2 regions of the Blautia sp. MCC283 genome follow, and region 1 is predicted to be linked to the other one. Evidence: riboswitches for the same ligand, from Rfam matches in the RefSeq annotation. Region 1 holds a riboswitch; the other holds the start of a gene.
What was found. A riboswitch is a leader RNA that binds a small molecule or an ion and turns the genes downstream of it on or off. The one in region 1 is predicted to bind thiamine pyrophosphate.
Positions count from the first base shown of each region.

Region 2: it holds a riboswitch for thiamine pyrophosphate, as region 1 does, so the genes downstream of both, thiW (energy coupling factor transporter S component ThiW) here and thiS (sulfur carrier protein ThiS) in region 1, are expected to answer to the same signal.

Region 1 covers NZ_WQQB01000017.1:15,655-18,882, forward strand. The annotation lists gene thiH (2-iminoacetate synthase ThiH) at 1-920, opposite strand, end outside; gene GPK81_RS06140 (thiazole synthase) at 967-1,752, opposite strand; gene thiS (sulfur carrier protein ThiS) at 1,797-2,000, opposite strand; TPP riboswitch at 2,199-2,306, opposite strand; gene GPK81_RS06150 (serine hydrolase domain-containing protein) at 2,499-3,228, opposite strand, start outside.
Region 2 covers NZ_WQQB01000045.1:395,635-398,862, reverse strand. The annotation lists gene GPK81_RS14390 (aldo/keto reductase) at 1-671, shown strand, start outside; TPP riboswitch at 994-1,096, shown strand; gene thiW (energy coupling factor transporter S component ThiW) at 1,433-1,987, shown strand; gene GPK81_RS14380 (hydroxyethylthiazole kinase) at 1,950-2,852, shown strand; gene thiE (thiamine phosphate synthase) at 2,869-3,228, shown strand, end outside.

The sequences.
Region 1 (3,228 bases):
ATGATCGGGCGGAGTCTCGGGCAGGAAAAAGCAATCTCTGCGTGTGGATATTTTCTCTGCAGAAGGTATGCATGATATCCCGTCGCAAAAGCATCTTTACGGAAATCATCCAGTCCCAGAAGAGCTGCAAAGCCAACACCTCGCATGCCACCTTTCAGTGCACGCTCCTGTGTATTTAATCTGTATGGAAAAATCCTCTTATGGCCTGCCAGATGCAGGGTTTCGTATTTATCAGAATTATAGGTCTCCTGGAAAACAGTTACATAATCTGCACCGCATTTGTGAAGATATGCATACTCATCAGAATTCATCGGATACACTTCAAGACCTACCACCTTGAAATATTTCCGGGCAATCTCGCAGGCTTTTCCGATATATTCTACATTGGATTTGGATTTGCTTTCACCGGTAAGGATCAGGATTTCCTGAAGGCCGGTTTCTGCAATAGCTGCCATTTCCTTCTCAATCTCTTCCTCATTCAGCTGTGCACGGCGGATCTTGTTGTGGCAGTTAAATCCACAGTAAATACAGTAATTTTCGCAGTAGTTTGCAATGTAGATCGGTGTAAACATACAGACACTGTTTCCAAAATGTTTTCTTGTTTCGATCCGCGCTGCCTGTGCGATCTCTTCCAGAAGAGGCAGTGCTGCCGGTGAAAGCAGTGCCTGAAAATCTTCCGGTGTACGGTTGTCATGGGCCAGGGCTCTGCGTACATCTGCTTCTGTGTATTTGTCATAATCATATGCATTCATTGCGGAAATAACCTGATCCATCACATCAGACTCTTCCAGCTGTTCCATATCCGGAAGGTACTTCATGTGGTCGATACGATTCTTTTTCATGTCTTCCAGAATTTCTTCGTTTACGATACTCTCATTAAAATGGCCGTCCTGCTGACTGACCTGTACTGTTTCTGCCATTGTTGTTATGTCGCTCCTCTCGCACTTTTATTATCTCTAAACTATTTTATTCATGCAGAAATCCGGTCAGCGGTGAGGATGCACTTGCACCTCTCTCCAGAGTTCTTCCCATACCGGAAAGATATGCACTTCTTCCTGCCTCGATGGCTTTCTTAAAAGCCTCCGCCATAACACGGACGTCCCCTGCTGTTGCGATGGCTGTGTTTGCCATAACTGCCGCAGCACCCATTTCCATAGCCTCACATGCCTGTGATGGACGGCCAATCCCTGCGTCTACGATGATCGGAAGATCGATTTCGTCGATAAGGATCTGGATGAATTCTTTTGTGCAGATTCCTTTGTTAGAACCGATCGGAGAACCAAGCGGCATTACACAGGCAGCTCCTGCGTTTACCAGATCTCTGGCTGCATTCAGATCCGGATACATGTACGGCATGACAACAAAGCCTTCTTTTGCAAGGATCTCAGTTGCTTTGATGGTCTCATAGTTATCCGGGAGAAGATATTTGGAATCATGGATGACTTCGATCTTTACAAAATCTCCGCAGCCAAGCTCACGGGAAAGTCTTGCGATGCGGACTGCCTCCTGTGCGTTTCTGGCACCGGATGTATTCGGAAGAAGTGTAACGTCCTTCGGCACATAGTCCAGGATGTTGGCAAGTCCGCCTTCATTTGCACGGCGCAGAGCAAGTGTTACGATCTGTGTTCCTGCTTTTTCGATACATGCTTTTACAAGATCCAGGGAAAATTTTCCGGAACCAAGAATAAAACGGGAAGTAAACTCATGGCCTCCCAGGATCAGTTTGTCTTCATTTGTGTTTGCTGTTGTCATTTTTTATGTCCACCTTTCTTTTTATCTTCAATATACCTTTTATCTCAGCAGCTTCCGCCGCCCATAAACTGCAGAATCTCCACAACATCGCCGTCTTTCAGCACTGTTGTATCGTAAGTCTCTCTCTTGATGATCTCTTCATTCAGTTCAACTACTACCTGCACCGGAGCATAATTGCAGGCTTTCAGATATTCGGTTACTGTCACCGGATTTTCCAGTGTTCTTTTCTCGCCGTTTACTGTGATCATAAGCTCTCCTTTCCGAGAATAAAAAAAGAGTCCACAAAGAAATACACCCGCGGTGGTGCACCCCTTCATGAACTCAGTTCACTCTCAAAATTTCCTGTATTCCGTTGTAGATACCAGGGTTAAAAGCATCTGCTCTTAAGCCCTTCCTTGTAAATCCTGATCATAAATAAAAAGGGAGATACACCAAAGTATCTCCCGTAAATTCATCCTATACGTTCCTACGTTGGCATTATCCAAATCAGGTATAAGGGTCGAAGTTGAAGACTTCCTCTCAGCCTGCCATCACAAGCTCCCCTGTTATTTACAATGCTTAGTATAAGGCGAATTATGATTAATGTCAAGCCTGAAAGGCTTAAGCCACACGACATAACGGAATAGAAAACCCCGGAAGGCTCGCACACTTCCGGGGTTTTCGTTTTTGCCAATGTTTGAATTTCATCACATTTCTTAGCTACTATTATCTTATGCTTTCCACTCTGTTTTGTCAACCAGAGTATATTACAATTCCGGAACCACTGTAGTCCATAGATGATTTCCTATTTTCTGGAAATCCCCCTCCAGAGACATTACAGTTACTACTGCATCCTTGTCAGGAAACGCCAGACAGAACTGACCATAATTTCCATCGGATCGATAGGAACCGGCTTCCGGATTCATGACAAACTGATATCCATATCCAAAACCGGAATAAAGATTTCCCGGACTTCCTGCCGCTGAATTGTCTACCAGATTGGACGTTGCCCTCTTCATGTACGACTCTGGCACCAGCTGTTTTCCATTATAATTTCCCTTGTGAAGAATCATCTGTCCATACCGGGTAAACTCATCAATATTCACATAAAGTCCATTAGCCGCATGCACATGCCCTTTCGGACACAAAGTCCAGTCTGGATTTCCAATTCCAAGCGGCTCAAAAAAGCGATTTCTCAAATATTCCAGAAGATTAACTCCCGCACGTTTTTCAATCGCACAGCTGATCATATAAGTATTAAAATTGCTGTACAGCCATTCTGTTCCCGGTTTTTTTATCACTTTCGCATTCTCGAAGAAATATCGGATCCAGTCCGGAGTTGTGTAACGCTCCGGCCAGTCACAGAAAAACAGAGAGCTTTCCAAACCTGTAGTCATTGTCAGCATATTTTCCAGCGTTACATCCCCCAGATATCCTTCCGGATTCTCCGGTGCATACTCTGGAAAAATATCCACAATCTTCTCATCAAGTCGAATC
Region 2 (3,228 bases), on a different contig from region 1:
GAAACTGGGGCAGCCGCAAGTATCTTCTGGCGAGCCTTGACCAGAGCCTGAAGCGCATGGGTCTGGAATATGTGGATATTTTTTACCATCACAGAATGGACCCGGAGACTCCGCTTGAGGAGACTATGGGAGCGCTGGCAACAGCGGTTCAGCAGGGCAAGGCCCTTTATGTGGGACTTTCCAATTATGATGGAAAAACCTTAAGCCAGGCGGCAGCGATCCTGAAGGATCTGAAATGCCCCTTTGTGATCAACCAGAACCGGTATTCCATTTTTGACAGAACAGTGGAAGAAAACGGTCTCAAGAGAACCACCGGCATTTTGAAAAAAGGTCTGATCACCTTTAGCCCTCTTGCTCAGGGACAGCTGACAGACCGTTACCTGAACGGGATCCCGGAGGACAGCCGTATCCGCAAAGATGGAAGATTCCTTAAGGAAAGTGTGCTGACGCCGGAGCGTCTGGATCAGATCCGGAGACTGAACGATCTGGCAGCCCAGCGTGGAGAGGAGCTGGCTGATATGGCGCTTGGCTGGCTGCTTCAGCATAAGGAAGTTACCAGTGTTCTGATCGGAGCTTCCAAGCCGCAGCAGATCCTTGATAATGTGAAAGCGATCCACTGTGCACCGTTTACAGCTGAGGAGCTGCGTCTGATCGACGAGATCTCAAAATAAGATTTATATACTTCCTGTTTTACTATGAAAAGTAGTGAAGCAGGGAGTTTTTTATGTCGAAATAATTGTTTAACTGAATCAGGAAAGTCTCCGGGTTACTGTTCACTGGTAATATTCCGCGAGGTGTTTTTTGTGAGCGAAGGTCACAGAAAACCCGAGACATACCGCGCGAATTTATGCGATTAGCATAAATTCTGTGCATCGCGAAGCGTGTTGCTGAGAACGGAGTGAACAGTAACGTCTCCGGCGGGAGTGCAAAGAGCAATAAGCAGTGGAGGTTTGACAACGGGATAGGTGTGTGCTATATTGAAAAACAGAAAAGAAAAGAGCCAGCGGGAGCTTGTGTGACAGGCTGAGAGGAAGATAGATCTTCGACCGTACCTGATTTGGGTAATGCCAACGGAGGGATTGTGATCTGAGAGCGTGTCTCCGTGGAGTTTGCCATGGGATGCGCTCTTTTCGGATGCAGGAATGGAACTGGAATGGTCTGACAATGTGGGGATGTGAAAGTGACAGAGACTGCATGTGGAGCTTCTGCGGCGAGCGGGCAGGAAGGGGAGCGCCTTAATGTCTGGCAGGAGAGTGATATTCCGGAGGATTTTTCCGGAAGGATCATGTAAGCGATGGGAATCCGTGTTTTCGGAGTGAGAGGAAGTAAGGGAACTTCGACCGCCAAAATCTAAGGGCAGACTGCAGCAGACGGGAAGCTTTTGCCCGGATCTGACAGGGCTCTGCCTGATATTTCAGGGAGGAAAAACACTATGGAAAAACAAAGGATGCACACGCTTCGTATGGTAATGCTGGCAATGATGGTTGCGATCGGTGTCGTTATTTCACCGATCCTGAGGATTGAGGGAATGTGCCCCACGGCGCATCTTGTCAATATCGTATGCTCGGTTCTGATGGGACCGTGGTATTCCCTTCTCTGTGCGACCATGATCGGCGTGATCCGTATGATGTTCATGGGAATCCCGCCACTTGCACTGACCGGTGCAGTATTTGGCGCATTCCTTTCAGGTGTGTTCTACAGACTTTCCAAAGGCAAGATCATTTGCGCGGTGATCGGTGAGATCTTTGGAACAGGTATCATCGGATCCATGGTTTCTTATCCGGTGATGGCATTCCTGATGGGAAGAGGCGGACTGACAGCATTTTATTATACGCCGATGTTCCTTGCAGCAACCACAATGGGAGGATGTGTTGCCTATATTTTCCTGAAGGCTCTGAGTAAAGCAGGTCTTCTGGTGAAATTCCAGGCAGCTTTGGGTTCAAAAACATATGAGACAAAGAATTTTACAACTGCGAAAGCGAATTAAAGAAGAAAAGCCGCTGATCCATTGCATCACCAATCCGATCTCGATCCATGACTGTGCCAACGTGGTCCTTGCAGTAGGTGCAAGGCCGATCATGGCGGAGCATCCGGCAGAGGTGACAGATATTACGGCATCGGCTGGTGCGCTGATGCTGAATCTCGGGAATATTACCGATGCCAGGATCGAGTCAATGAAGCGTTCTATGAGAACAGCGATGGAAAATAAGATCCCGGTTCTTCTGGACCTGGTAGGGGTTGCCTGCAGTGATCTCAGGCTGGATCTGGCACGGGAGCTTTTAAGGATCGGTCATCCGGCAGTGCTGAAGGGAAATATGTCAGAGCTTCTGGCTGTTTCCGGGCTGCCGTCTCATGCGATCGGAATCGATGCGGGTGTCGAGGATGCTCTGACTGAGGAAAATATCGATGGAGTCAGTGAAGTGCTTAAGGCTTTTTCTAGAAATAATCAGGCAATCGTGCTGGCTACCGGGAAACAGGATTTTGTTACGGATGGTGAACGGGTTGTTCTGGTACAAAATGGCAGTGCGGCGCTGTCCGGGATCACAGGAACCGGCTGTATGGTCGGGGCACTGACTGCGGCGTTTTTGCCGGGGTGCGAAGATAATATTGCGAAAGAGATGACGGATAGTATAGAGGCAGGTGTCTGGTCTGGCGTTGAGATGGAATTAAATGGGAGATCCGGGAATTATCTGGCTGCGGCAGTGCTTGGTACTGCACTTATGGGTATCGCCGGCGAGGAAGCGGAGAAGATTTCCCGCGGTCCGGGAAGCTTTCAGGTAAATCTGCTGGATGAGATCTATGGGCTTTCGGATCGACAGCTGCTGGATCTGTTGAAGATTGAAATGTACTGAAAAAGAGGGGATTAGGATGGATAGAAAAGATTTGGATGTAACGTTGTATCTGGTGACGGATAGTTCTTATCATACGGAGGAGTCTTTGCTCCGTACGGTTGAGGAGGCTTGTAAGGGTGGTGTGACTCTGGTCCAGCTTCGCGAGAAGAATAAGGGTGGACGGGAGTATCTGGATAAGGCTTTTAAGGTGAAGGAGATCACAGATCGTTACAATGTGCCGCTGATCATTGATGATCGTGTGGATGTGGCGCTGGCCTGTGATGCGGCTGGTGTGCATGTTGGAGCTTCTGATATTCCGGTTGCTGTGGCAAGGAAGCTGATGGGACCGGATAAGATCGTGGGGGCTACTGCCAAGACGGTGGAGGCTGCTGTGAAG